One region of the Streptomyces sp. P5F9 genome, then DNA from elsewhere that is predicted to be linked to it. Evidence: riboswitches for the same ligand, from Rfam matches in the RefSeq annotation. Region 1 holds a riboswitch; each other region holds the start of a gene.
The links. A riboswitch is a leader RNA that binds a small molecule or an ion and turns the genes downstream of it on or off. The one in region 1 is predicted to bind cyclic di-AMP.

Region 1 (9,810 bases):
CTCACCGAGGACGACGAGCTGCTCCACCTGCACTGGGGCCCCGCGATCGCACTTGCCGACGCCGAGGAGCTCGCCGCCCGTCCGCTGCCCGTCGGCGCCTCCTTCGAGTCCCCGCTCGACGGCCGGGAGGAGTACCCCGTCGAGGGCGGCCCCCGCTTCGCCCGCCCCGCCCTGTCCGTGCGCACGCCCGAGCGCCGCGGCACGGAATGGACCTTCGAGCGGTACGACACCGAGGGCGACGAGCTGCGGCTCCGCTTCCGGGACACCGGTCTCGCGATCACGCTGCACTACCGGATGCGCGGCGACGTCGTGGAACGCTGGACGAGCCTCGGCAACGACGGGGCCGAGACGCTGGAGCTGCTGCGCGCCGACTCCGCCGTGTGGACGCTGCCCGAGCGGGAGGGGTGGCAGCTGTCGCAGCTGCACGGGCGGTGGGCCGCCGAGTCGCGGCTGGTGCGCTCCGGCCTCACCTACGGTGAGAAGGTCATCGGCAGCCGGCGCGGCCACACCGGGCACCAGCACCTGCCCTGGGTCGCCCTCGACACGGACGCGACCGAGGAGCGCGGCGAGGTCTACGGCTGCGCCCTCGGCTGGTCGGGGTCCTGGCGGATCGCCGTGGCCCAACTCCCCGACGCGCGCGTGCAGATCACCGGGGGCGCCGGGTACGACGACTCCGGACTGCTGCTCCTGGAGGCGGGGGAGTCCTTCACGACCCCCGTCTTCGCCGGCCTGTGGAGCGACGCCGGCTTCGGGGGCGCCAGCCGCACCTGGCACACGTACCAGCGGACGTACGTCATCCCGGACGCGGACCAGGACCGGCCGGTGCTCTACAACTCCTGGGAGGCCACCCAGTTCGACATCTCCGAGGAGCAGCAGGAGACGCTCGCGCAGCGCGCGGCGGCGCTCGGGGTCGAGCTGTTCGTGGTCGACGACGGCTGGTTCGGGAAGCGCGTCAGCGACCGTGCCGGGCTCGGTGACTGGACCCCGAACCCGGACCGCTTTCCCGCAGGACTCAAGCCCCTTGCCGACCGCGTCCACGCGCTGGGCATGCAGTTCGGCATCTGGGTCGAGCCCGAGATGGTCAACGCGGACAGCGATCTGTACCGCGCGCACCCCGACTGGGTGCAGTACCAAGAGGGGCGAAAGCGGACGGAGTTCCGCAATCAGCTCGTACTGAACCTCGCCCGCGAGGACGTCCAGGAGTACCTCTGGGAGCAGCTCGACGGGCTGCTCTCCAGTGCCCCGATCGACTACGTGAAGTGGGACTTCAACCGCTGCTTCACGGATGCCGGGTGGCCCGGTGACGCCTACCCGCAGCGCCTCTGGGTCGACCATGTGCGCGCGCTGTACGCCCTGTTCGACCGGCTGCGGGCAGCCCACCCGGGCGTGGCCTTCGAGTCCTGCTCGGGCGGCGGCGGCCGGATCGACCTCGGCATCATGAGCCGCACGGACCAGGTGTGGACCTCGGACAACACCGACCCGCTCGACCGGCTCGCCATCCAGCACGGCTTCAGCCAGATCCACCCCGCGCGCGTGATGGCCGCCTGGGTCACCGACAGCCCGAACACCCAGCTCAACGACCGGGTCAGCAGCCTGCGTTTCCGGTTCGTGAGCGCCATGGCCGGAGTCCTCGGCGTGGGCGGCGACCTCTCGGAGTGGACCGAGGAGGAACTCGCCGAGGCCCGCCGGTGGGTGGACCTCTACAAGGAGATCCGGCCGCTCGTGCAGCACGGCGACCTCCACCGGCTGCGCGCGCCGAGCGGCGGACTGAGCGCCGTGCAGTACGTGCGCGGCGACGAGACCGTCGTCCTCGCCCTGCTCCAGGCGCAGCACTACGGCGAGCCCGCACCGGCGCTCCGGCTGCGCGGGCTCGACCCGACAGCGTCGTACGAATGCCTCGAAACGGGCGAAGTCCACCGGGGTGCCGTCTTGTTGTACCACGGGCTGCGCACCGGGCTGTGCGGTGACCTCGATGCGACGGTTATCCGCCTCCGTCGCATCTGATCCCTCTGTCCCAATTGCAGCCTTCGTTCCAACTCGCTCTGGAATAAAGGAACCTGAGAGCTGTGTACGTGAGCAGCGTCATATTCGTGACCGTGCGTCGTTCGTCATGTTCACGTAATTGACGTGCTTTTACAGGGGAATTGAGGGGTTGAGTCCTGTGGGAATTCACGGAGGGTGACTGTGAATTCCCACAGGGAAACACAAGGAACGCAAATCCGTGGAACCTCCTGCTTGTCCCTTTGCGTCTTCCTCGCTTACGTTCGCCACCAATCCGGACGGACGCCCAATCCTGCCGCCGACCGGACTCCGCACACACCCACCCGTATGCGGCAGGAGCGGGGGACCCACAGGTAAGACGCCTGTTCCGGTCTCCGGAACGGGCTTGGGGTTTAGCCGCGACCAGCGCGCGGCCGGGCATCTCCAGCCCGCACCCGACAGCTCACCTCGCAGGCGCCGGAGAGGAATTCGTCATGCCCGCGAAGGGTAAGCACCGCCGCCCGAAGTCCCAGCGACTCACCCGCTCGATGGCCGTAGCCGGAACCGGCGGCGCGGCACTCGCCCTTCCGCTCATGGGGGCCACCGGCGCCCATGCCGCCACTTCGACTTCCGCTCCGGAAAAGGCAGTTCAGTCCGTTCCGGCGGCCGAGAAGACGGTTTCCGAGAAGGCGACCGCGAAGACCGTCTCGAAGGCCTCGGGCGTCAAGACGTATTCGGTGAAGGCCGGCGACTGGCTCGCGAAGATCGCCGAGGAGCAGGACGTCACCGGCGGATGGAAGAAGCTCTACCAGGACAACCGCGGGGCCATCGGCGGCGACCCGTCCCTGATCCACCCGGGCCTGAAGCTCTCCCTCGGTGAGAAGGCCTCGACGGGCGGGACGGACACCGGTACTTCGTCCAAGTCGTCCGGTACCTCGTCTTCTTCGTCCTCGTCGGCGTCCTCCTCTTCCTCGTCGAAGAGCAGTTCGGCCGCGCGGAGCGACGACAGCACGAGTGTCGGCACCTCCACCGGCTACACCCTCCCGGTGACCGGCGGCACCATCGGCACCGGCTACCACGTCGCGGGCAGCATGTGGTCCAGCGGCTACCACACCGGCGTCGACTTCGTCGTCCCGACCGGCACCACCGTGAAGGCGGTCGCCGCGGGCACGGTCGTGTCGGCGGCCTACGACGGCGCCTACGGCAACGAGGTCGTCATCCGGCACGCGGACGGCGAGTACTCGCAGTACGCCCACATGTCGCAGCTGTCCGTCTCGGCCGGCCAGACCGTGACCGAGGGGCAGCAGATAGGCCTCTCCGGCGCGACCGGCAACGTGACCGGCCCGCACCTGCACTTCGAGATCCGGACCACGCCGTACTACGGCTCGGACGTGGACCCGGTCGCCTACCTCCGCTCGCACGGCGTCACTGTCGGCTGACATCGGGCCCCGACGCCTGCCCCACGCAACCGAAGGCCGGACCCAGATCCTTGGGTCCGGCCTTCAGGCATAGCAGTTTCGGGGTCAACGCCCCTGATCAGAGGCTTATTCCGACTTTGGACAACCCTTTACAAGTGGCTTATCTCACCGTCCGTCAACCCCTAAATACGATCGCGTAGGTCACATGCGAGGGTGAATTATGGTTGCCGTGGCTAACGATTCGAAGAGTGACAACAGATCAGTGATCGGGTCGTACGTGGCGGTGGGGGACAGCTTCACCGAGGGCGTCGGCGACCCAGGGCCCGATGGGGCGATGGTCGGCTGGGCCGACCGGTTCGCGGTACTGCTCGCGGATCGGCGGCCCGAGGGCGACTTCGAGTACACCAACCTGGCCGTGCGCGGGAAGCTGCTCGACCAGATCGTGGAGGACCAGCTCACCCGGGCCAAGGAGATCGGGCCCGACCTGGTCTCCCTGGCCGCGGGCGGCAACGACATCATCCGTCCGGGCACCGACCCCGACGAGGTCGCCGAGCGCTTCGAACGCGCGGTCGCCGATCTCACCGCCGCCGTCGGCACCGTCATGGTGACGACCGGCTTCGACACCCGCGGCGTGCCCGTGCTGAAGCATCTGCGCGGCAAGATCGCCACCTACAACGGACATGTGCGGGCCATCGCCGACCGCTACGGCTGCCCGGTGCTCGACCTGTGGTCCCTGAAGACGGTCCAGGACCGGCGGGCCTGGGACGGCGACCGGCTCCACCTCTCTCCCGAGGGGCACACGCGCGTGGCGCTCCGCGCCGGCCAGGTCCTCGGCGTCGAGGTCCCGGCCGACCCGGACCAGCCCTGGCCCCCGCTGCCGCCGCGCGGCACGCTCGACATCCGGCGCGACGACGTGCACTGGGCGCGCGAGTACCTGGTGCCGTGGATCGGACGCCGGCTGCGGGGCGAGTCCTCCGGGGACCACGTCGAGGCGAAGGGCGCACTGTCGCCGGACGACATCAAGATGCGGATCGAGCGGGTGGCCTGACGAAGCGACTCGGTAACGGGGTGCTGCGGTAACGGGGTGACAGGTGCGGAGGCGCCGGGTGCGGAGGTGACCCCTCGGAGAGGCGGCCTTTTCGGGAGGCGTTTCCTCGAAGAGTCGGCTTTTGAGGGAACGCCTCAGGGAGCGGTCAACGCCGCCCGCTCCAGGCCGAGTTCCCGTGCGAGCGCCTCGTCGACCCACTCCAGGGCCCGTGCCCGCGGCACCGCTCCCCCGTATGCCGTCATCTGTACGGCGAGGCCGTCCAGGAGGGCCGTCAGGCGCAGGGCGGTGGTGGCCGGGTCCGGGCAGTGGAACTCGCCCGCGGTCACGCCCTCGGCGACGACCTCCGCCAGTGCTTGTTTCCACTGCCGGTCGAGATCGCGGGTGACGTCCAGGAGGGCGGGTTCGCGCAGGGCCGCCGCCCAGCCCTCGATCCACAGGCGCCAGCCCTTGGCCTGCCCGGTCGGCGCGTACCAGCGCACCGCTGCCCGCAGCCGGCGCAGCGCGGTCGTACGGCGGCCCAGGAGCTTGTGGAGGTGCGCGAGGTCGTCCTCGGCGGCGAAGGCGAACGCGGCGGCGACCAGTTTCTCCTTGGTCGAGAAGTGATACAGCACCAGCGCGTTGCTCACGCCGAGGGCCGAGGCCACGTCGGCGATCCTGACCGCCGCCACACCCCGCGCCTCGATCTGCTCGACGGCCGCCCGCAGCAACTCGGCCCGCCGTTCCACCACGCTCAACCGCACTCTCGCCACGCGGTCACCCTAATCCGTTGTCCATAGGGGTGGTGTCCCCTACGTCACCGGTACCAGCCGAACCGTTCCGCGATGACCGGCAGCCGGTCCGCGACGATGGCGTGCGCGGCGGCGCGCGGTGTCGTGCCGTCGGCCTCCGCGCGGGCCAGCATCCGGTCGATCAGGGCGCGCATCGAACGCCGGGTGTGGGCGAAGGCCTCGTCCGCGTCGGCGCCGATGTCGCCGAACAGGGTCCACCACCACCAGGCGTTCGTCCCGGAGTTCACGACCACGTCCGGCAGCACGGTGACCCCGCGCGCGGACAGCAGCTCCTCCGCCTCAGGCAGTACAGGCATGTTGGCCGCCTCGACGATCCACCGGGCCGTGATCCCTTGCTGGTTCGCGGTGTCGATCGCGTACGACACCGCTGCCGGAACCAGCGCCTCCGCGTCGACGGACAGCCAGTCCTCGCCGGGGAGTTCGAGGTCGCCCGGGCGCAGCGCGGAGCGGTCCACGGTGCCGTACGCGTCCCGGGCCGCGAGCAGCGCGTCCACGTCGAGGCCGGCCGGGTTCGCGATCGTGCCCTTGATGTCGGCGACGGCGACGAGCGACAGCCCCGCGCGCGTGAGGAACCGCGCCGTGGCCCCGCCCATGGTGCCCAGCCCCTGCACGGCGACCCGCGTCCCCGCGTACGGCACGCCCGCCCGGTCCAGCGCCGCGAGCACCGACTCGGCGACGCCGCAGCCGCCGACCAGCTCGTCGAGACCGATGCCGTCCACCTCGACCGCGAAGGCGTCCGCGAGCCGCCGCCGCGCCGCGGACTCGTCGTCGAGCAGCGGATACACGGCCTGGATCGACGACACGAGCCCCGCCTCCGCGGCGGCCCGGTCGACCAGGTCCTGGGTGAGCCCGAGGTCCTCACCCGTCGTCCAGAAGCTCTCGATGTACGGCCGCATGGCACGCAGATAGCGCACGAGGAGGCCGTACGACACCGGGTCCTGGGGATCGCAGTCGATACCGCCCTTGGCGCCGCCCAGGGGGATGTACCGGCCCGCCGGGTCGTAATGGAGCGCCTCTTTCATGGTCATGCCCCGGGCCAGCCCCGCCACCTCGTCGAGCGTGCAGCCCGGCCGCATCCGCAGTCCGCCGCTGGACACCCCGCGCACCAGCCGGTCGACGACCAGGAAGCCCTGGCGGCCGGTGACGTGGTCGGTCCAGGTGAGCGACATCAAGGGGGCGGTCATACGGGCTCCTCGGGGCGCCGGCCGACAGGGCGAGTACGGGCAGCACGAGTACGGGAGCGCGTACCGGACGGTCGGTGCTGAATGGCGGGTACTGAACGGCGAGTCAGTATCGGGAGAGGTGCCGTGTCCTGTCAACGGAAGGGCGAGTTCCGTCCCGCGGTGTCAATCTCCGGCGCGGAACTTTGGTCTTTCCTTGGAAACCGGTCCTGATGACGCCGACGCAGCGGCGTTGTCACAGGGGTCGACCATAATGGAAAGCCTGACCGACCCGACCTGGAGGCATCGTGACCGCATTCCGTACGCTGAGCTCCGGGCTCCGCGCGCTGCAGCCCGCTGCCTTCGGCGCGGACCCGAGCGGCGAGCGCCTCGCGCGCATCCGCAGATCACCCCACTTCAAGGACGGGGTCTTCCAGAATCCCGGGGGCAATACGAACGTCCGCCCGTCCGGCGGCACGATGCGCGAGATGGGGAAGTCCTACCTCGACAAGGAGCAGCGCGCCCGCCGCGCCCCCGACGGCACGCTGCCGGTGCACGCCACCACCCTCGCCGACCTGGCCAGGCCCGCCGCGACCGGGCTGCGGCTGATCTGGATGGGGCACTCCAGCGTGCTCGCGGAGATCGACGGCCACCGGGTCCTCTTCGACCCGGTCTGGGGCGAGCGCTGCTCCCCGTTCCCGTTCGCCGGGCCCAAGCGGCTGCACCCGGTGCCCCTGCCGATCGCCGCGCTCGGCCCGGTCGACGTCGTGGTCATCTCGCACGACCACTACGACCACCTGGACATGCCCACGATCAAGGCGCTGGCCGACACGGACACCCTGTTCGCCGTGCCGCTGGGCGTCGGCGCCCACCTGGAGCACTGGGGCGTGTCCCCCGACCGGCTGCGCGAGCTGGACTGGCACGAGGAGACCAAGGTCGGCGGCCTCACCCTGACCGCCACCCCGGCCCGGCACTTCTGCGGCCGCGGCCTGCGCAACACCCAGCACACCCTCTGGGCCTCCTGGGTGGTCGCCGGCGACGAGCACCGGATCTACCACAGCGGCGACACCGGCTACTTCGAGGGCTTCAAGGACATCGGTGCCGCGCACGGCCCGTTCGACGCGACGATGATCCAGATCGGCGCGTACAGCGAGTTCTGGCCCGACATCCACATGACGCCCGAGGAGGGCATGCGCGCCCACCTCGATCTCCAGGGCGGGCAGCCGCACGGGGTGCTGCTGCCGATCCACTGGGGCACCTTCAATCTGGCGCTCCACCCGTGGGCCGAGCCCGGCGAGTGGACCGCGGACGAGGGCGAAGCGGCCGGCCAGGCCGTGGCCACACCGAGGCCGGGCGAGCCGTTCGAACCGGGCGGCGACCTGACGACGGACCCGTGGTGGAGGCCCTTCGGGGGGACGATCGACCACCCCTGGCGGACCCCGAAGCCGGTGGAGACGGAACCGAAGCCGACGACCGCCCCGGCGGAACTGGATCTCGCGAACGAACGCTGACAGGGCGAGGAATTCCTGCCCTGTCGGCTCCGTTCAGTCGATGACCGCGGTGGCTTCGACCTCGACCAGATGGTCCGGCACGTCGAGGCCGCCACGCCGATCAGTGTGCCCGGCGCCATCGGCGTGGTCCCCCGCTTCGCGGTGGCCCGGGCGACCCCCTCCAGGAACAGGGGCATCTTGTCGGCGGTCCGGTCGACGACGTAGACGGTCAGCTTCACCACGTCGTCGAAGGACGCGTCGGCCGCCGCCGGCGCGGTGCCGACATTGAGACAGCTCCGCTCGACCTGGGCCGCGAGGTCGCCGTCGCCGACCGTGACCCGCTCGGCGTCCCAGGCGACCTGGCCGGCGACGAAGACCAGCTTCGCCCCGGTCGCGATCGACACCTGCCGGTACACCGGGATCTGCGGCAATCCGCTGGGGTTCATCAGAGCGACGGCCACCTCGCCCGAGGACGAAGGCACCCTGCGCTTCAGTGAGCTGCGGAACGCGATCGAGGGCATCAGCCACAAGATGCTCACCCAGAACCTGCGCATGCTGGAGCGCAACGGTCTGGTCGAGCGTGACGTGCACCCCACCGTGCCGCCGCGCGGGGAATACACCCTCACCGAGTCGGGCCAGGGGCTCCGGGCGACCGTCGATGCCATGTGCGGCTGGACCCACCGATACCTCGGTCACATCGAGGCAGCCCGCCGCCGCTTCGACGCCTGACACGCTCGTACGTCCCCGTAGTAGTCACGTTCTGTCATGCTCCGGGGTGTGGTTGAGGGCGGCCGAGATCCCGGGGAACGCCTCCGCGGCCCGCTTCCGGGCGAGGGGCGGACGAGTGTCGGAGACGGGGTGGCATCGAACCCCCTGGCCCCCCGGCGCCCGTTCGTGACCGGTTCCGATCAGGCGCGATCGATTCTTTGTCCTTCTTCGGCGCGCGGTCGAGGGGGTTATCGGTCTGTCGTACGAGGCCTCATACCAGAGCGGGACGCTCCCCGTGGGAGTTTGTCAACTGCCCACCGCACCTGATGCGTTGACGACTACTGTGAGTGTCCGTCGGGCGACGCAGGGCCGAATTCTTCGGCTCTCTCGACCGGCACCGCGATGGCGTATGCCCGAATCGCGCACCCCGCGCGAACCAACCGGCCCGACGCACCAGTACGAGGACGCCGATGTCTCAACTCCGTGCACCGGCCGCACGCGCAGACCGCCGTGAGGGCGGCCGGCACGGGCGACCGGCCGCCCGCCCCGTGCCCGCACTGCCCGAGACCCACATACGCCCCCAGCTCCTGCGCCTCGCCGTGCTGCCGCCCGTCGCGGTCGCGCTGAGCGCCAGCGCGGCCGTCCTGTTCACCGTCCGCTCCACCGGAGCACGGACCAGCCTCACCCTCTGGGGCGTCCTCGCCGGAGCCACGTCCGTGACGATCGCGGGCATCTTCATCGCCGCTGTGGCCGCGGGCCGCGCCGCCGGCTCCGTCAGCGACCGCATCGGCGACCTGCGCCGCAGCAGCGCGCGCGGCGAGGCCGATCTGCGCGACCTGGTCGAGGCGTTGCGCCGCGGCGAGGGCCCGCCCCCACGCAAGCCGCGCACCAAGCCCCCCGGGGACGCCGACGACTTCGACCTGCTCGCCGCCGACCTGGCACACGCGCACGACGGCGCCGTCACCGCCGTCGTCGCGGCCGCACAGCTCTCCAGCCAGGCGGGCAGCGAACAGAAGGTCGAGGTCTTCGTCAACCTCGCCCGGCGCCTGCAGTCCCTCGTGCACCGGGAGATCTCCATCCTCGACGAGCTGGAGAACGAGATCGAGGACCCCGACCTCCTCAAGGGCCTCTTCCACGTCGACCACCTCGCCACCCGCATCCGCCGCCACGCCGAGAACCTCGCCGTCCTCGGCGGCGCCGTCTCCCGCAGGCAGTGGA
Region 2 (9,810 bases), on a different contig from region 1:
GCGACCGAGCCGGGCATCAACAGCCGCCGTACGGAGCGCGCTTCGGCCCGCTGCTCCCGCGCGCGCTGCACGGCGAGGGACCGATCGGTGGGTTCGAGATCGAACTCCAGGCGTACGACGCCGTCCTCGAAGCTGCGCTTCTGGGTGTAGCCGGCGTCCGTGAACACCTTGATCATCTTGTTGTTCGCGGGCAGCACCTCGGCGGCGAAGCGGCGGATGCCACGCTCGCGGGCGACGGCCGCGATGTGTTCGAGGAGGGCGGAGGCGACGCCCCTCCCCTGGTGGGCGTCCTGCACCAGGAAGGCGACCTCGGCCTCGTCGGCCGGGGCGGAGGCGGCACGCCCGTCGGCACTAATGCGGTCATAGCGTACGGTGGCGATGAACTCGCCGCCGACGGTGGCCGCGAGTCCCACCCGGTCCACAAAGTCGTGGTGCGTGAAGCGGTGGACATCCTTGGCGGACAGGCGCGGATACGGCGCGAAGAAGCGGTAGTACTTCGACTCGTCGGAGACCTGCTCGTAGAAGCTGACCAGGCGATCGGCGTCGTCGACGGTGATGGGCCTGATGCGCGCGGTACCCCCGTCGCGCAGCACCACGTCGGCTTCCCAGTGGGCGGGGTACTCGTGCCGGTCCGACGAGGTCTGCATGGGGCCCAGCGTACGGCTCGCGTCCGACAACGGCGCGAGGCAGTCTGTGGGCAACAACAGAGCACGGGACGTCGGGCCGAGGCCGCGGTCCGACGACTCGCTCCGGACGGTTCGCAAGGCCGGTCCGGGGTCGCTTCACGTGTGGGAAACTGGTCTAGACAACCCTGAGACTCTGAAGGGCAGCATCACATGGCTGAGCGCCGCGTCAACGTCGGCTGGGCGGAGGGCCTTCACGCCCGCCCCGCCTCCATCTTCGTCCGGGCCACCACGGCCGCAGGTATCCCCGTGACGATCGCCAAGGCCGACGGCAACCCCGTCAACGCGGCCTCCATGCTCGCGGTTCTGGGCCTGGGCGCCCAGGGCGGCGAGGAGATCGTCCTCGCGTCGGACGCCGAGGGCGCGGACGCGGCCCTCGACCGACTGGCGAAGCTGGTCGCGGAAGGTCTTGAGGAACTCCCCGAGACCGTCTGAGCACGCCCCCCTTTGCGCCTGAACCGGCGCCGCTCTCGCGGAGGTGGTTGCGCGCCGTGAGGGTTCCTCAATTGATGGTTGCGGTGCTTTTCGCCGCAAAACACTGCACGCAACCTCGAAGGGCTCGTCCGAATTACCGGGCGAGCCCTTCGCAATTCCACTTGTGGGCAGCATAAATAATCCCCCGCGAATTAGCCTCTCTTTGTATACGGCGCCCGTGTTAATGCCGCAGGCCCGACATGTTTACGGGAGGTTGCGAAGTCCTCACACGGTCCGTGCCGTTCGCGCCGCCGGGAAAGCGCAGCCGGTGCGCGGTGCCCGCGCGCTCGGTGTGCAGGGCGGTGATCGCCCGGGCACGCTCGCTGTCGCCACGCGCCACCGCGTCCACGATGGCCCCGTGCTCGGCCCAGGACTCCACGGGGTTGGCCGGGGCGTCCACCGCGTACATCCAGGCGATCTTGTGCCGCAGCTGGGTCAGCATCGAGGTCAGCGCGGGGCTTCCGGAGGCCTGTGCCAGCGTCTCGTGGAACCAGCTGCCCAGGGAGCGCAGATCCTCGCTGTTGCCCCGCCTGGCGCGCTCCTGGCCCAGCCTGACGAGGCCGCGCAGCACCTTGAGGTGGGCCTCGGTGCGCCGCTGGGCGGCCCGCGAGGCGCCGAGCGGCTCCAGCAGCATCCGCATCTCCAGCAGGTCGGCGGCCTCCTGCTCGGTCGGCTCCGCGACGCACGCGCCCGCGTGCCGCCGGGTCACGACGAATCCCTCGGCCTCCAGCGTGCGCAGGGCCTCCCGGACGGGGACGCGCGAGACCCCGTACCGGCGCGCGAGGAGTTCCTCCGTGAGGCGGCTGCCGCGCTCGTAGACACCGGCGACGATGTCGTCCCGGATCGCCGTGCATACCGAGTGCGCCGGAATACGCATGTCCGACCTCCGCCTTAATCCCCGTGAAACGTCGACGATTGACGTGTGTTCCGTGACTCTATTGCAATGAGCGGGAATTTCCGATGGCGGGCCGGAATCCATGGATATTTTTTGGACAGGAGGGCTCCGGAAACGCCGAAAGCCCCGGCCGCGCGGGCCAGGGCTTCGGGAAGTGCGGCGGTGCGCCGTCAGACGTTCACACCGTGCTTGCGGAGGTAGGCGACGGGGTCGACGTCGGAGCCGTACTCGGCGGTCGTGCGGGCCTCGAAGTGGAGGTGCGGGCCGGTGACGTTGCCGGTCGCTCCGGAGAGGCCGATCTGCTGGCCCGGGGTGACCGTCTGGCCGACGGAGACGCCGATGGACGACAGGTGGCCGTACATGGTGTACATGCCGTCAGCCATCTTGATCACCACTTGATTGCCGTACGAGCCGCCCCAGCCGGCCTCGACGACGGTGCCGGAGCCGACCGCGTGCACGGAGGTGCCGGTCGAGGCGTGGAAGTCGATGCCGGTGTGGGCACCGGAGGACCACAGGGAACCGCCGGTCTTGTAGCCGGTGGAGACGTACGAGCCGGTGACCGGCGCGACGAAGGTGTTGAGCTTCTTGCGCTCGGCGGCGCGGGCGGCGCGTACCGCTGCCTCGCGCTCCGCCTTGGCCAGTGCGGCGGCCTTGGCGCGGGCGACCTCCTTGGCCAGCGCTTCGTCCGCGGCCTGCTGCTGGGCGACGGCCTGGGCGTCGATCTTGTCGGCCACGGAGTCACCGATGGCGATGACGGGCGTGAGACCGGTCTGCTCGGCGGCGGGCTCCGCGGCGAACGCCGGGGCGGCGGCCAGGGTGCCTACGACGCCGGAGGTGGCGAGAGCCGCGACACTCGCGGCACGAACGGTGGTGCGGTGGGTCCGGCTCGGGCGACGGTGCTTCCCGGTGGCGCGGGTGAACGCCATGGAGTGGCTGGTCCTTTCCTTCCTTCTCGCCTACCGGGTTAGCTGACGGGTTCGGAGCAGGAAGGTCTCCTACGGACACCCTCGCTGGGCGCGCGGGCGTCCGATTCACCCCAGGGACGTGGGTCCCCGGCTCCCCTGGCTCGCGCCGTACGGGGACTCGGCGATGACTGTCCGGTGCCGCGAGTGCGGCGCGGTGCCTGACGGACAGCCGCACCGACGCTAAGGCGGGCCACTTTCAATCCCCAAACGGATCACGGGTTTTGTTGCACATGCCACAGGGCAGACGGGCAACCTCTCCCCCAATTCGGACATTAGGGGGCCCTGGTGACTCTTCAGTCACCAGGGCCCCCACGCGCGCGTGCCGCTCGTCGGCTCGCTACGGGTCGTCTACTCGGCCGCGACGACGGTCACTTCACCGATGCCGAGAGCCTCCACGGGCGCCTTGATCTGCTCCGCGTCGCCGACCAGGATCGTCACCAGACGGTCCACCGGGAAGGCGTTCACGACCGCCGCGGTGGCCTCCACGGTGCCGGTCGCGGCGAGCTGCTGGTACAGCGTCGCCTGGTAGTCGTCGGGCAGGTGCTGCTCGACCTGGTCGGCCAGCGTGCTGGCGACGGCCGCGGCGGTCTCGTACTTGAGCGGCGCCACCCCGACGAGGTTCTGTACGGCGATGTCCCGCTCGGCGTCGGTGAGTCCGCCCTCGGCGAGCCTGCGGAGCACCGTCCACAGGTCGTCCAGCGCGGGACCGGTGTTCGGGGTGTCCACGGAGCCGCTGATGGCGAGCATCGAGGCGCCCGTGCCGTCGGGTGCCGAACGCAGCACCTGGCCGAACGCCCGCACACCGTAGGTGTAGCCCTTCTCCTCGCGCAGGACGCGGTCCAGGCGGGAGGTGAGGGTGCCGCCGAGGCAGTACGTGCCGAGCACCTGGGCGGGCCACACGCGGTCGTGCCGGTCGGCTCCGACGCGGCCGATGAGCAACTGCGTCTGGACGGCGCCGGGGCGGTGCACGATCACGACCCGCCCGGTGTCGTCGGCGGTCACCGGCGGCACGGGACGCGGCTGCGCGGTGGAGCCCGTCCACGAGCCCAGGGTGTCGGCGAGGAGCGCGTCCAGGTCGATGCCCGTGAGGTCGCCGACGACCACGACAGTGGCCGTCGCCGGGCGGACGTGCCGCTCGTAGAAGGCGCGTACGGCCCCGGAGTCGATCTTCTGGACGGTCTCCTCGGTGCCCTGGCGCGGACGCGACATGCGCGAGGTCGCCGGGAACAGCTCCTTGGAGAGCTCCTTGGCCGCGCGGCGGGACGGGTTGGCCGTCTCGTGCGGGATCTCGTCGAGGCGGTTGCGGACCAGCCGCTCGATCTCACTGTCCGCGAAGGCGGGTGCCCGCAGCGCGTCGGAGAGCAGGCCGAGCCCCTTGGCCAGGCGCGAGGCCGGGACCTCCAGGCTCAGACGCAGCCCCGGGTGGTCGGCGTGCGCGTCGAGGGTGGCGCCGGAGCGCTCCAGCTCGGCGGCGAACTCCTCGGCGGAGTGCTTGTCGGTGCCCTCGGAGAAGGCCCGCGCGGTGATCGTGGCGACACCGTCCAGGCCGGCCGGTTCGGCGTCCAGAGGCGCGTCCAGGAGCACCTCGACGGCGACGACCTGCTGGCCGGGCCGGTGGCAGCGCAGCACGGTCAGGCCGTTGCCGAGCGTCCCGCGCTCCGGGGCCGGGAAGGCCCACGGCCTGGCCTCGCCGGCCTGCGGCTGCGGGTGGAATTCCATCGTGGCGAGCTCGGTCACTTGGCCGCCTCCTCGTTCTCGTCGCCGGCCTCTGCTTCGTCATCCTCGTCCGCGATCGGCTCGTAGACGAGCACCGCGCGGTTGTCGGGGCGCAGGCGGGCCTTGGCGACCTCCTGCACCTCCTCCGCCGTCACGTCGAGGACGCGCTGCACGGCGGTCAGGGCGAGCTGCGGGTCGCCGAACAGGACGGCGTACCGGCACAGTTCGTCGGCGCGGCCCGCGACCGTGCCGAGCCGGTCCAGCCACTCGCGCTCCAACTGGGCCTGGGCGCGCTCCATTTCCTCGGCCGTGGGGCCCTCCTCGGCGAACCGGGCGAGCTCCTCGTCGATGGCGGCCTCGATCACCGGCACCTCGACGTCCCCTGACGTCTTGACGTCCAGCCACCCCAGGGAGGGCGCCCCGGCCAGCCTCAGCAGACCGAAGCCCGCCGCGACGGCCGTACGGTCGCGCCGTACAAGGCGGTTGTAAAGGAGCGAGGACTCGCCGCCGCCCAAGATGGTGAGGGCGAGGTCGGCCGCGTCGGACGCGCGCGTGCCGTCCTCCGGGAGCCGGTAGGCACACATCAGGGCGCGGGCCGGGACCTCCTCGACGACGACCTCGCGCAGCTCCCCGCCCATCGTGTCGGGCAGCACGCCCTCACGAGGCGTCGGCTTGCCGTCGTGCGACGCGATGGAACCGAAGTACTTCTCGATCCAGGCGAGCGTCTGCTCGGGGTCGATGTCGCCGACCACGGACAGGACCGCGTTGTTGGGCGCGTAGTAGGTGCGGAAGAACGCGCGGGCGTCCTCCAGGGTGGCCGCGTCCAGGTCCGCCATGGAGCCGATGGGCGTGTGGTGGTACGGGTGGCCCTCCGGGTAGGCGAGGGCGGTCAGTTTCTCGAACGCGGTCCCGTAGGGCACGTTGTCGTAGCGCTGGCGGCGCTCGTTCTTGACGACGTCCCGCTGGTTCTCCATGGACTCCTCGTCCAGGGCGGCCAGCAAGGAGCCCATGCGGTCGGCCTCCAGCCAGAGCGCGAGCTCCAACTGGTGGGTGGGCATGGTCTCGAAGTAGTTCGTGCGCTCGAAGCTGGTGGTGCCGTTGAGCGAACCGCCCGCGCCCTGCACCAGTTCGAAGTGGCCGTTGCCCTTCACCTGTCCGGAGCCCTGGAACATCAGGTGCTCGAAGAGGTGAGCCAGGCCGGTACGCCCCTTGACCTCGTGGCGGGAACCGACGTCGTACCAGAGGCACACCGCCGCGACCGGGGTCAGGTGGTCCTCGGAGAGGACCACGCGCAGACCGTTGGCCAAGCGGTGTTCGGTCGCTGTCAGACCGCCGGACCCTGCCTCGGCGGTGGCCGTGTGACCCATGGGCATGTACGTCCCTTCGATCGCGGATTCTCTGGCTGGAACCGCAGAAATCCTGCTCGTCCCGCCACTGTATGCAAGCGTGCGGACCGTCGGCGAAGTTCCCGGCGGACGTACGCCGAGAGCGAGATCGCGTAGCCTGCGGGCAGTCGCACACGTGGACTCGCTCGGCAGCCGCCGGCGACGGACCCGAGCGGGCAACGCCGGGTCCTGGTCCGCGTTGTCAGTGCCGCGGTCCACAATGGTTCACGTCAAGACCCCGTTCACGCTTCAGCAAGAGTGAGCCGAAGGGGAGCGACCCCCAGGCGAGCGACCAGAAAAGAGGAGCCGGCAGCGATGGCCCGCCGCAGCACGAAGACCCCGCCGCCCGACGACTCGTTCGAGGAGCGGATCCTCGACATCGACGTCGTCGACGAGATGCAGGGCTCCTACCTTGAGTACGCGTACTCGGTCATCTACTCCCGAGCCCTGCCGGACGCCCGGGACGGCCTGAAGCCGGTTCACCGACGGATCGTCTACCAGATGGACGAGATGGGCCTGCGCCCCGACCGGGGGTACGTCAAGTGTGCTCGTGTCGTCGGTGAAGTAATGGGCAAGCTGCACCCGCACGGGGACGCGTCGATCTACGACGCCCTGGTGCGCATGGCACAGCCCTTCTCCATGCGCGTGCCGCTGGCCGACGGCCACGGCAACTTCGGCTCGCTGGGCAACGACGACCCGCCGGCCGCCATGCGGTACACCGAGTGCCGGCCGTCCGAAGCGGCCAACCTGATGACCGAGTCGATCGACGAGGACACGGTCGACTTCACCCCGAACTACGACGGCCAGGAGCAGGAGCCGGTGGCCCTGCCCGCCGCCTTCCCGAACCTCCTGGTGAACGGCTCGTCGGGCATCGCCGTCGGCATGGCCACCAACATGCCGCCGCACAACCTGGGCGAAGTCATCGCCGCCGCCCGGCACTTGATCCGCTATCCGAACGCGGACCTGGACAGCCTGATGCGGCACGTCCCCGGTCCCGACCTGCCCACGGGGGGCAGGATCGTCGGCCTCACCGGTATCCGGGACGCGTACGAGACGGGCCGCGGCACCTTCAAGATCCGCGCCACGGTCGCCGTGGACAACGTGACGGCACGCCGCAAGGGCCTCATCGTCACCGAACTGCCCTTCTCCGTAGGCCCCGAGAAGGTGATCGCCAAGATCAAGGACCTGGTCGGCGCGAAGAAGCTGCAGGGCATCGCCGACGTCAAGGACCTCACCGACCGCGCGCACGGCCTGCGCCTGGTCATCGAGATCAAGAACGGCTTCGTACCGGAAGCGGTCCTGGAGCAGCTCTACAAGCTGACGCCGATGGAGGAGTCCTTCGGCATCAACAACGTTGCCCTGGTGGACGGGCAGCCTCTCACGCTCGGCCTCAAGGAACTCCTGGAGGTCTATCTCGACCACCGCTTCAACGTCGTACGGCGCCGCAGCGAGTTCCGCCGCACCAAGCGGCGCGACCGTCTCCACCTGGTGGAGGGTCTGCTCACCGCGCTCATCGACATCGATGAGGTCATCCGGATCATCCGCTCCAGCGACAACTCCGCGCAGGCGAAGCAGAGTCTGATGGAGCGCTTCTCGCTGAGCGACATCCAGACGCAGTACATCCTGGACACGCCGCTGCGCCGGCTCACCCGGTTCGACCGGATCGAGCTGGAGTCGGAGATGGAGCGACTCAACGCGGAGATCGCGGAGTTGACCCGCATCCTGGAGTCCGACGCCGAGCTGCGCAAGCTGGTCTCGACCGAACTGGCCGCGGTGGCGAAGAAGTTCGGCACCGACCGGCGTACGGTCCTGCTGGAGTCGGCGGGCGCCCCCGCCGCCACCGTGCCGCTCCAGGTCGCCGACGACCCGTGCCGGGTGCTGCTCTCCTCGACGGGTCTGCTGGCCCGTACGGCGAACGGCGAGCCCTTCCCGGAGGACTCCGAGGCCCGGCGCACCAAGCACGACGTGATCGTCTCGGCGGTCCCGGCGACGGCCCGCGGCGAGCTGGGCGCGGTCACCTCGGCCGGCCGCCTCCTGCGGATCAACGTCGTCGACCTCCCCCAGCTCCCGGAGACGGCCGCCGCGCCGAACCTCTCCGGCGGCGCGCCGATCTCGGAGTTCGTCTCCCTGGACGAGGGCGAGACGGTCATCTGCCTGACGACCCTCGACGAGTCCTCCCCCGGCCTCGCCATCGGCACGGAGCAGGGCGTCGTCAAGCGCGTGGTCCCCGACTACCCCACGAACAAGGAGGAGTTGGAGGTCATCACGCTCAAGGACGGCGACCGGATCGTCGGCGCCGTCGAGTTGCGCACTGGCGAGGAGGACCTGGTCTTCATCGCGGACGACGCCCAGCTGCTGCGCTACCAGGCCTCCCAGGTGCGCCCCCAGGGCCGCGCGGCCGGGGGCATGGCGGGCATCAAACTCACCGAGGGCGCGAAGGTCATCTCCTTCACGGCCGTCGACCCCGCCGTGGACGCGGTCGTCTTCACGGTCGCGGGCTCGCGCGGCACGCTGGACGACTCCGTCCAGACGACGGCCAAGCTGACCCCGTTCGACCAGTACCCCCGCAAGGGCCGCGCCACCGGCGGCGTCCGCTGCCAGCGCTTCCTGAAGGGCGAGGACTGCCTCTCCCTGGCCTGGGCGGGCGCCGTACCGGCCAAGGCCGCCCAACGGGACGGCACACCGGCGGAACTCCCGGAGATGGACCCGCGACGCGACGGCTCGGGCGTGTCACTCGCGAAGACAGTGTCGGTGGTGGCGGGGCCGGTGTAGCGCCGGCCGTCAGTCGTCCAGTTCCGGATCCGGGTCCAACTCCGGCTCGAATTCGGGTTGTCGGTCCGCCTCCTGGGCCGACTCCGCTTCCTGTACGTAACGCAGGACGCCCCACATGCCGCGCTCGTCGGCGTGTGGGGCGTCGCCGTTCTTGCACGCCTCCAGCTCCTTGCCGAGCGTGGCCATGTCGAGGCCGGTTCCGATGAGCACGAGCTGGGTCGACCGGGCGTCACCACTGCCCCAGGGCTCGGGATAGAACCGCAGGAACCGTCCGACGGCGTGCACGGCGTACCGATTGCGCGAATCGTGGGCGCCGAAGTCGACGTATCCCTTGATGCGGTAGAGCCCCTCGGGCCGACTGTCGAGGAATGCCATGAGCCTGCGCGGGTCCAGGGGCGATTCGGAGGCGAAGGAGAGGCTGTCGTAGGCGGCGTGCAGGTGGTCGGCGTGCGCGTCGCCGCCATGGCCATCGCCGGTGTGCTCGTGCAGGTCGTCGAAGGTCAGCTGCCCCATACGCTCCTCGTTCGGCCGGCAGTCGAAGAGGAACTCGGGGTCGATACGGCCGTAGGTGGCGGGCACGACGGCGGCACGGTCGGTGAGCGAGCGGACGAGTCCGAGGACGCGCGGGGCGTCGACCGCCCGGTCCAGCTTGTTGACGACGACGAGGTCGGCGAGGGCGAGATGCCGGTCGATCTCGGGGTGCTTCGCGCGCGTGTCGTCGAACTCGGCGGCGTCGACGACCTCGACGAGCCCGCCGTAGACGATCCCCGGGTGTTCGCTGGCGAGCAGCATGCGGACCAGTTCCTCCGGTTCGGCGAGTCCGCTGGCCTCGATGACGATGACGTCGATACCGGCGGAGGGCCGGGCGAGCCGCTCCAGATAGACGTCGAGTTCGCCGGCGTCGACGGCACAGCACAGGC
Region 3 (9,810 bases), on a different contig from region 1:
GGCAGCGACGACCTCTTCGTCTCCTGGGAGACCCTCACGCACGCCGGGAACACCGCCGACTGAAACCTGTGTGACATCGGACCCCGCGGATGGCGTATAGTTGTAATCACAACGGCGCGGGGTGGAGCAGCTCGGTAGCTCGCTGGGCTCATAACCCAGAGGTCGCAGGTTCAAATCCTGTCCCCGCTACTAAGGCCAAGGGCCGGAATCCAGAAATGGATTCCGGCCCTTGGTGTTTCTCCCCCCTTCCCCCCTCTCCCGATGTCCTCGATCGGCTCACACCGCTCGCCGCCCTCCCTCCGTCACGAAAAACTGGACGCGTGGAGGAGGGTCCGTATGTGCGAGCCGGCGGGCGCCTGCCCGGCGATCCCGTGCCCGACCCCGGCCTCGGCCCCGTCGAAGGACGGCGGATCTCGTACACCCGCACCACCGTCCGCCGCCTGCCCGCGCTGCTGCTGATCGTCGGGGCGTTCTACGACTACCTCACCCCGCAGGCCTTCACCGCGGCCCCGCTCTTCACCGCCGCCCCGCTGGTCGCCGCCCCGCTCTACTCCCGGCGCGGTACGGTCCTCACCGGTCTGGCGGCCGTCGCCGTCGTGCTCGCGGTCCACGTCAGGCTGGGCATCGTCCTCGACATCGACGCGGTCACCGAGGTGGTCACCGTGGCGACGGTCGCCGTGCTGGCCGTCCTCATCAACCTCCTGGTCCGCCGCAGCAGCGAACAGCTGGCCTCCGCACGCGAGATCGCCGAGGCCGCTCAACGGGCCGTACTGCCCGAACCGGCCGAGCGGATCGGCGGGTTCGAGATCGCGGCACGGTACGAGGCGGCGCAGGAGGGCGCGTTCATCGGCGGCGACCTGTACGCGGTGCAGGACACCCCGCACGGCGTGCGGCTGGTCGTCGGTGACGTGCGCGGCAAGGGCATGGGCGCGGTCGCCGCCGTCGCCGTGGTCATCGGGGCGTTCCGGGAGGCCGCCGAGCAGGAGGTCACCCTGGAGGCGGTCGCGCAGCGGCTGGAGCGGGCGCTGGCGCGCGAGGGCACCCGGCGCGACGGTCTCGACGCGTTCGAGGGGTTCACCACGGCCGTCCTCGCCGAACTCCCGCACGGCGACGGCGTCGTACGGATCGTCGACCGGGGCCATCCGCCGCCGCTGCTCCTGCACGAGGACGGCACCGTACGCACGTTGCAGGTCCAGGAGCCCGCACTGCCCCTGGGAATGGGCGAGTTGGGGGTCTGGCCCGACCGTGCCGAGGAGTTCGCGTTCCCCGGCGGGGCCACCCTCCTCGTCCACACCGACGGGCTGTCCGAGGCGCGCGACTCCCACGGCGTCTTCTACGACCCCGGTGCTCGGCTGGCCGGCCGGACCTTCCGCAGTCCCGAGGCGTTGCTCGGCATCCTCGCCAAGGAGGTGCGTCGGTACTCCGGGGGCTGGATGACGGACGACATGGCGATGATCGCCGTACGGCATCCATGACCGTCATCACGGCGGGTGACCGGGCGGGAGCCCTCCGCATAACAACTGACATGCCGTCAATACCTGTGGGAATTCTGAGACTCGGCCAACTCGCCCGTTTTTCGCCGGTGGTGGGCCGTTCGTCCAGCAAGGAAAGGTTAATGATCAAGCCGAACAGCTTGGAAACGGGCGCCCGTGTCTATTAACGTTCGATAACGCAGCGCGGTCGTCCCAGCCGTCACAAGAGATGGCTCCGTGCGCACGTGCCGAATCCCGCAAGGGAACCGGGGAACCACCACCTTGGGGTGAATCGCTCGTCGACCGCCGTGGCAACACGGCAGGTATACGCGCGTAGGAGACCTTCCTGCTCCGAACCCGTCAGCTAACCCGGTAGGCGAGAAGGAAGGAAAGGAGCACGCCCACGTGGCGTCAAACCAGGCTGCCCCAGAAGCCCCTGTCGTCTACGGCGGTTACCGCCCCGACGAGGGCCCCTGGGAGGAGTGGAATCCCAGCGCGGAGTCCGTTGCTCCCAACCGCGGCAAGCACCGTGTCGCCAAGCAGCGTGGTGGCGGAGGATTCGCCCGCAGCTCCACCGTCCTGGGCGTCGGTGTCATAGCCGCCGTCAGCGCGGGCGGCATGGCCAGCGCCAACACCGGCAAGCCGCCGGTCTCCATCTCCCTGCCCGACCTGCCCTCCGTGGGCCACCTGCTGGACGACTCGTCCAGCAGCACCCCCAAGGGTTCCGCCACGCCGCTCAGCAGTGTCGGGGTCAGCACGACCGAGACCGCCAAGGGCGCCTCGGACGCGGGTGAGCTGCTGCGCAACCGGATCATGGCGCAGGCCGAGTCGCAGCAGGTACAGGTCGACGGCAAGTCGAAGGCCGCCGTCGAGGCCGCCGTCGCCAAGCAGGTCGACGCCGCCGCCGCCAAGGCCGAGAAGGACGCCGCGAAGAAGGCCGCCGACGCGAAGAAGGCCGCGGAGGCCGCCGCGGCGAAGAAGGCCGAGGCCGCGAAGCTCGCCGCGCTGGCCAAGCAGTACACGCTGCCGGTCGGCTCGTACACGATCACCGGCACCTTCGGCCAGGCCGGCTCGATGTGGTCCTCCGGGTATCACACGGGTCTCGACTTCGCCGCGCCCACCGGCACGCTGATCAAGGCCATCCACAGCGGCACGGTCACCGAGGCGGGCTGGGCCGGGTCCTACGGGTACCGCACGATCCTCACCCTCGACGACGGCACCGAGCTGTGGTTCTGCCACCAGTCCTCGATCAACGTCAGCGTCGGGCAGAAGGTCTCCACCGGCGAGGTCATCGGCCGCGTCGGCGCGACCGGCAACGTGACCGGGCCGCACCTCCACCTGGAGGTGCACATCAACGGCGCCGCCACCGCGAGCGACCCGGCGCCCTGGCTGCGCAGCAAGGGCCTCAACCCCTGATCTCTCCCTGATCGTCTGGAATATCCGGTTCCGGCCCGGCGGTTGAGGTGAAGCATGACTTCTCTTCGCAAGCTGGGCCGGTCCGACCTGGAGATCTTCCCGCTGAACCTCGGCGGCAACGTGTTCGGCTGGACCGCCGACGAGGCGGCCTCCTTCGCCGTGCTCGACGCCTACACGGCCGCGGGCGGCAACTTCGTCGACACCGCCGACTCGTACTCGGCGTTCGCGCCGGGCAATCACGGCGGCGAGTCCGAGACCGTCATCGGCAAGTGGCTCAAGGCCCGCGGCAACCGTGCCGACGTCGTGATCGCCACCAAGGTCAGCCAGCACCCCGACTACCCCGGCCTGTCCGCCGCCAACATCAAGGCCGCCGCCGACGCCTCGCTGCGTCGCCTGGGCACCGACTACATCGACCTGTACTACCCGCACTTCGACAAGGAGGACGTGCCGGTCGAGGAGATCGTCGGCACGCTCGACGAACTGGTCAAGGCGGGCAAGGTGCGGCACATCGCCGCCTCCAACATCTCGCCCGAGCGCCTCCAGGCGTCCCTGGACTTCTCCGACCGCGAGGGCCTGGCGCGCTATGTCGCCATCCAGCCCCACTACAACCTCGTCTCCCGCGACACCTACGAGGGCGAGCTGCGGGACGTCGCCGAACGCGGAGGACTGTCGGCCCTCCCGTACTTCTCGCTGGCCGCCGGCTTCCTCACCGGCAAGTACCGCCCCGGTACGACGGTCGACAGCCCGAGGGCCGGGCGCGCGGCGGAGTACCTCAAGTCGGAGCGCGGCCAGAACGTCCTCACCGCCCTGGACGAGGTCGCCCAGGCCCACGACGCCCCGGTCGCCACGGTGGCCCTCGCCTGGCTCGCCGCCCAGCCCACGGTCGCGGCCCCGATCGCGTCGGCCCGGACGGTCGAGCAGCTCCCCGCACTGCTCGGCGTGGCGGAACTGGAGCTGACGGACGCGGAGATCGCCCGCCTCACGCAGGCATCGGCGTAGGTGTCCTTGGAGCTATGACCGGTACGGGTTGTACAGGGGACTCCCGTACGACCCGTACACCGGCGGCCACGGCGGCACCACCACCGGTACCGGCGGCGCTGTCCGCCGCGCCGCGTAGTCCAGCGCGGGCCGTGCCACCTCCCGGCGCAGCCACAGCTCGTGCAGCAACTCCCTTTCCCGTACGACGAAGTCGGCGCCGGCGCGGCCCCGCGTGGCCCGGTACCGCAGGAACGCCAGGGAGGTCGCGTACGCCTCGTACTGGGCGACCGAGCGGGCCGCCTGCCTGCCGAGGCGGTGGCGGGCGTACTCGCGGGCCAGGCGGCGGGCCTTCATCGAGCCGAGCACGAAGGGTTCGGCCGGGGTCAGCCAGCCCGCGTAGACGTAGGCGGGCAACTCCTCGTGCACGGTGCGCAGTTCGCGCTGCCGGGTCCAGACCGCGAGCCAGGTCAGCAGGCCGAACATGGGGACCATGAAGACGCCGTAGACCTCGAAGAAGCCGTACTGGCCGAAGGTGGAGGAGCCGTTCCAGATCGCGTGCATGCCCATCGCGAGGAGCAGGCCGGTCAGGGGGAGCAGGACGCGTCGGATGTGCTGCCGGTCGGGGGAGAGGGCGGCGACGCCGAAGCCGATGCCGGTGAGGACGGTGAACAGGGGGTGCGCGAACGGGGACATGACGATGCGCACGAAGAAGGTCGCCGCGGTGACGGAGGTGAGGCCGCGGTCGCCGGTGAGCTGGTCGGTGCCGAAGGCGGTGCCGAGGTAGAGGATGTTCTCGGTGAACGCGAAGCCGGTGGCGGTGACCCCGGCTATCACCACCCCGTCGACGATCCCGGTGAAGTCCCGTCTGCGGAAGAGGAAGACGAGGAGTACGGCCGCCGCCTTCGCCGACTCCTCGACGATCGGGGCTATGACAGTGGCGCCGAGAGTGTCCGCGCTGGTCGGGTCGGCGGTCGTGGTCGCTATCCATCTCGTCGCGAAGCTGTTGGCGACGATCGCTATGAGGGCCGCGGCGCAGGCACCCCACGCGAAGGAGAAGAGCAGGTTCCGCCAGGGTCCGGGGTCGACCCGGTCCAGCCAGCGGAAGGCGCCGACGAGGAGGGGTACGGGTAGTACGGCGAGCCCGAGGCCGACCAAGAACCCTTCGGTACCGGTCTGTTGACGCACCAGCGCGAGGATGACCAGCCCGGAGAGCGTGAGCAGGGCGATCAGCGCGCCGTAGCGGACCCAGTTCCGCTGCCACCAGCGCACCCGCGGCCCGTGCCCGGGCACACCACCGGCGGGGTGGCCGGGGTGTGGGGGGTACGGCGGAAAGGTGGCCACGGCATCGACCCTAACGAGGTAAGGGCACGGCCCGCGAGGGAGCCTGGCGTCAGCGCTGGTCGTCAGTGCTGGTCGTCGTCCGGTCGTCGTGGGGTACGCGACGGAAGAGCAGATCGTTCACGACATGTCCCTTGTCCAGTCCCTGGCCCTCGAAACGGGTCAGCGGCCGGAACTCCGGACGGGGCGCAAAACCGCCGTCAGGTTGGCTGTTCTCGAAGTCCGGGTGCGCGTCGAGCACTTCGAGCATCTGCTCCGCGTACGGCTCCCAGTCCGTCGCGCAGTGCACGGTCGCGCCGGGCTTGAGGCGGGTCGCGGCGAGGGTGAGGAACTCCGGCTGGAGCAGCCGCCGCTTGTGGTGCCGCTTCTTGGGCCAGGGGTCCGGGAAGTACACGCGCAGTCCGTCGAGCGAGTCCGGGGCGAGCATCTCGCGGAGCAGGATGATCGCATCCCCGTTGGCGACCCGGATGTTGGACAGGCCGTGGTGCTCGGCGAGGCCCAGGAGATTGCCCTGGCCCGGGGTGTGCACGTCGGCGGCGAGGATGTTCGTCGCGGGGGCTTCGGCGGCCATCTGTGCGGTGGCCTCACCCATGCCGAAGCCGATCTCCAGGACGACCGGGTTGTCGTTCCCGAACAGCTCGGCGAGATCGAGGTTCCGTCGGCCGTCGATGTCCAGGCCCCACGTGGGCCACAGGCGTTCCAAGGCGTCCGCTTGGCCAGCGGTGACCCTGCTTCGGCGTGGCTGGAAACTTCGGATGCGGCGTTCGAAGTGGGAGCCGGCGGGGTCGGGCGTCGGCCCGCCGGGAAAACGGGGTTCGCCCTTGGGCCGGGTGCGGTGTGCGGGCTCGGTGGGGGTGGCGGGGGTGTTGGCGGTGTCAGACACAATGCGTTGATTTTACGGGGCGTGCGCCTTTGCGTCTGCGTGGCTTGTGTTGTCTTGCGAGTGGCGGGTGCGTTGTGGCTGGTCGCGCCCACGCGGCGGAGCCGCATATCGATACAGCCCTGCGCCCCTAGGGGGTTGCCCTGTCCGGGGTTTGGAGTGGGCGTCGGTCTTGGTGCAATACAGCCAAGGCCCGGCGGGCTACCTCTCTGCCGATGGGTAGGGAGGCGGTGGCTGCCGGGCTTGGGGCGTTCAGCACATGTACGGCCCGCGGACCCTCCTTGATCAGGAAGTCGTCTACGAGGGTGCCGTCCCGCAGTACCGCTTGGGCGCGTACGCCGGCCGGTGATGGGATCAGGTCGTCCGGGGTCACCGCCGGGAGGAGGCGCTGTACGGCTCCCGTGAACGCGGTCTTGGAGATGGATCGCCGGAGTTCCCCCAATCCGTAGCGCCAGTGCTGTCGGGCCATGTGCCAGGAGCCGGGCCAAGCCGCCGTCGCCGCGACTTCCCGAGGCCGTACGACGCCCCAGTCGTAGCCCTCGCGGGCCAGGGCCGGGACCGCGTTCGGGCCGAGGTGGACGCTGCCGTCGATGCCGCGGGTGAGGTGGACGCCGAGGAACGGGAAGGTCGGGTCGGGGACCGGGTAGACCAGGCCCCGGACCAGTTCGGGGCGGGTGAGGGTGTAGTACTCGCCTCGGAACGGCACGATCCGCATGTCCGGGTCGTCGCCGGTGAGGCGGGCCACCTCGTCGCAGTGCAGGCCGGCGCAGTTCACCAGCACGCGCGCGCGGACGACGTCACCGCCGGTCGCGGTCACCGTACGGACGGCGACCCCGCGCTCGGGGCGCCGGTCGATGTGGGCGACCCGCGCGCCGTAACGGATCTCCGCGCCGGAGGCCTCGGCGAGGTGGTTGGCGACCTCGGTGTAGTCGCAGATCCCGGTCGTCCCGACGTGTATGGCGGCGAGGCCACGCACCTCCGGTTCGTACTCCGCGATCTGGGCGGCGCCCAACTCCCGGACCGGAATCCCGTTCTCCCGCCCGCGCTGCACGAGCGCGTGCAGCCGGGGCAATTCCGCCCGCTCCGTGGCGACGATCAACTTCCCGGTGACGGCGTGCGAAATCCCGTACTCCGCACAGAACTTCACCATCTCGGCAGCCCCGCGCACGGCATACCGCGCCTTGAGCGACCCGGGCCGGTAGTAGATCCCGCTGTGGATCACCCCGCTGTTGCGCCCTGTCTGGTGCCGAGCGGGTCCGGCCTCCTTCTCCAGCACGGTGACGCGCGTGCCCGGCGCGGCACGGCTGATCGCATACGCCGTGGACAGCCCGACAATCCCGCCACCGACCACGAGCACGTCACAGTCGTACCCGACCCCAGCCCGCACGTGCACCACCTCCCGGCTTCGATAGTGCACTGCACCACTGACAGTCACTTCAAACGCCGGGAGGGCAGAACCCCCCAAGGGGCGCGGGGAACTGCGCGACCAGCCACAGCGCACCCGCACACGCAAGACGGCACAAGCCCGGCAGACCCTTAGGCGGGCGCCATCAACAACGGCCGAGCCCGCTCCCGCAGCTCAACAACCCGCGGCTCATCCCCATACGGCTCCAACCGGTGCAAAAGATCCTTCACGTACTCGGTAGTCCGAGCAGACGAGATACGCCCGGCAACCTCCACCGCCCGAACCCCTTGCTCGCACGCCGCATCAAGATTCCCCGACTCAAGCTCAGCCACCGCCGAGACAACGAGCCGAAGCCCGTGCGACCGCACGAACTCCTCCGTCGGCTTCGACAACGCCTGCTCAGTGAACCGCCGCACCTGCCGCGGCGCCTTCAAGTCCCGATAGCACTCCGCAGCGTCCGCGGCGAACCGGTCGTAGCCGTAGAACCCGAGCCAGGACGGATCGTTGTCACCCTCCCGGGACCGCTCAAGCCACCCCTCGGCCGCCTTCAGGGCAGCGCCGGCCGCCTGTGCGTCCCCGGCCTTCGCATGGGACCGCGCCTCGACGAGCCGGAAGAAGCTCATGGTGCGGGCGGTCGCAAGGCCCCGGTTGCGCTCCAACGCGGCCTGCGCGAGGTCGACGCCCTCGTCGCCGAAGCCGCGATAGGTCGCCTGCAACGACATCGACGCCAGCACATAGCCGCCCAGCGGCACATCCGCCGCCGCGCGGGCAAGACGCAGCGCCTGGATGTAGTACCGCTGCGCCGCCTCCTGTTGCCCGGTGTCGAAGGCCATCCACCCTGCGAGGCGGGTGAGTTCGGCACTCGCGCCGAACAGGGCTCTGCCGACCTCGTCGGAGTACGAGCCGAGCAGCAGCGGTGCCGCCTCCACCCGCAGACACTCCGGCACCATCGACGAACGCCAGTCGCCGCCCCCGTACTTGGAGTCCCAGCGCCTGGCGTCCTCCGCGGCCTCCCGCAGCTTCTGCACATCGCTGTGGCCGACTTTGAGCGGTGTCCCGGAGCTCTCCGCGGAGTTCGCTTCCCGTGCCACCGAACTGTCGGCCGGGGTTATCAGCCACCGTGAGGCGGGCGTTGCGTATGCGCTGACTGCGAACGACCCGGCGAGGGACTGCCAGATGCCGCCGGAACCGGCCCGGCGGCCGGCGAGGTCGAGCCGGTACAACTCCGTTGCGGAACGCACGGCTTGGCCGACGTCCCGGGGAAAGGCGAGGCCCACTTCCGGTGCGGGATCCGCGTCCGCCAGGCCGATCTCGTGGAGCGGCACAGGGCGGCCGAGCTTCTGGCCGATGGCGGCCGCGATGAGGTGCGGGGCGGCGCCCTGGGGCACCATTCCCTTCGACACCCAGCGCGCCACCGACGTCTTGTCGTAGCGAAGTGTCAACCCGCGTTGAGCGCCAAGATCGTTGACGCGACGCGCGAGTCCTGCGTTGCTGATTCCCGCGAGGGCGAGAACGGTGCCGAGTTTTTCGTTCGGCCCGCGTTGCTCCCTGGACATGCGCCACCCCTCGACACAGACGGCTGCCGCGCTGGCATAACCACCCGGCATTCGTAAACCCAGCGTAGTTCGCCGCATCCCAAGCGTTAAGGGGCATTGTTCCGGTTGGCGGGATTGTGGTCCGTACGCGAGTGCGGGGTTTGCACGCAGGGTTGCGACGTGCCCCCGTCGTGTGGCCGTGCGCCCGTGTGTGCGCTCTTCTCCGGCCATCCCGGGAGCGGTTCCATGGATCGTGCGTGGGTCGGCCCGCTGTACTGGATCCAGTGGGCTGGGGGACACCGCCGCCTACATCCCCGCGGGCGGCGGACCGGTCCGGGAGGCGTACTCCGCCTCCCGGACTGTGCGCGGCGCGAAGCGGTGCGCACGGCATGTACGGAGCGTGCGCAAGCCTGTCCCTGTATCGCCGATTTGGCCGAAAACCGCCCCTGCCTCCCGATGTCGAATACCGCTCCTACCATGGGAGTTGAGGGCGCGTTAGGTGTTTTGGGGGAGCGTATCGGGGGCGCATTCGCGTCGTGGACGTAGGGTCTCCCTTGTCCGGTTGTCCCTCGTCCAGGGCGTCTTCACGCGATCTCAAGCGGCTTCTCCGGCCCTCCGGAAGGCGTCCTTCATGGCAGCATGGTGCCCAGTTCGTGCGGTGCACTGGTTGTCCACAGCCTGTGGAGGCGTCGATGCGGTGGTTGGTGGGATGGAGCAGTACCGCCGCTGGAGCCGCCGCGATCGGTTCCGCGGGAGCCACCGGGTTCGACGGTGAGACGGTCCACC

Region 2: another riboswitch for cyclic di-AMP. It lies ahead of AC31A1_RS13010 (M23 family metallopeptidase); the one in region 1 lies ahead of AC31A1_RS10285 (M23 family metallopeptidase).
Region 3: another riboswitch for cyclic di-AMP. It lies ahead of AC31A1_RS31860 (M23 family metallopeptidase); the one in region 1 lies ahead of AC31A1_RS10285 (M23 family metallopeptidase).

The regions. Positions count from the first base shown of each region.
Region 1 is NZ_JBXVPZ010000041.1:909-10,718, reverse strand. Features, by position in the region: gene AC31A1_RS10290 (alpha-galactosidase) at 1-2,004, shown strand, start outside; cyclic di-AMP (ydaO/yuaA leader) riboswitch at 2,308-2,470, shown strand; gene AC31A1_RS10285 (M23 family metallopeptidase) at 2,475-3,419, shown strand; gene AC31A1_RS10280 (SGNH/GDSL hydrolase family protein) at 3,661-4,446, shown strand; gene AC31A1_RS10275 (TetR/AcrR family transcriptional regulator) at 4,581-5,195, opposite strand; gene AC31A1_RS10270 (glutamate dehydrogenase) at 5,240-6,418, opposite strand; gene AC31A1_RS10265 (MBL fold metallo-hydrolase) at 6,703-7,905, shown strand; partial or broken gene AC31A1_RS10260 (RidA family protein) at 7,939-8,330, opposite strand; gene AC31A1_RS10255 (winged helix-turn-helix transcriptional regulator) at 8,218-8,613, shown strand; partial or broken gene AC31A1_RS10250 (sensor histidine kinase) at 9,063-9,810, shown strand, end outside.
Region 2 is NZ_JBXVPZ010000058.1:15,125-24,934, forward strand. Features, by position in the region: gene AC31A1_RS12995 (bifunctional acetate--CoA ligase family protein/GNAT family N-acetyltransferase) at 1-647, opposite strand, end outside; gene AC31A1_RS13000 (HPr family phosphocarrier protein) at 837-1,118, shown strand; gene AC31A1_RS13005 (GntR family transcriptional regulator) at 1,339-2,034, opposite strand; gene AC31A1_RS13010 (M23 family metallopeptidase) at 2,223-2,978, opposite strand; cyclic di-AMP (ydaO/yuaA leader) riboswitch at 2,992-3,151, opposite strand; gene AC31A1_RS13015 (M16 family metallopeptidase) at 3,366-4,754, opposite strand; gene AC31A1_RS13020 (M16 family metallopeptidase) at 4,751-6,106, opposite strand; gene AC31A1_RS13025 (DNA gyrase/topoisomerase IV subunit A) at 6,434-8,890, shown strand; gene AC31A1_RS13030 (CobW family GTP-binding protein) at 8,900-9,810, opposite strand, start outside.
Region 3 is NZ_JBXVPZ010000252.1:2,183-11,992, reverse strand. Features, by position in the region: gene AC31A1_RS31875 (alginate lyase family protein) at 1-63, shown strand, start outside; tRNA gene AC31A1_RS31870 (tRNA-Met) at 116-189, shown strand; gene AC31A1_RS31865 (PP2C family protein-serine/threonine phosphatase) at 339-1,475, shown strand; cyclic di-AMP (ydaO/yuaA leader) riboswitch at 1,709-1,866, shown strand; gene AC31A1_RS31860 (M23 family metallopeptidase) at 1,878-2,888, shown strand; gene AC31A1_RS31855 (aldo/keto reductase) at 2,943-3,887, shown strand; gene AC31A1_RS31850 (PrsW family intramembrane metalloprotease) at 3,900-5,207, opposite strand; gene trmB (tRNA (guanosine(46)-N7)-methyltransferase TrmB) at 5,257-6,087, opposite strand; gene lhgO (L-2-hydroxyglutarate oxidase) at 6,215-7,501, opposite strand; gene AC31A1_RS31835 (NsdA family TPR-like regulatory protein) at 7,621-9,045, opposite strand; gene AC31A1_RS31830 (asparagine synthase-related protein) at 9,717-9,810, shown strand, end outside.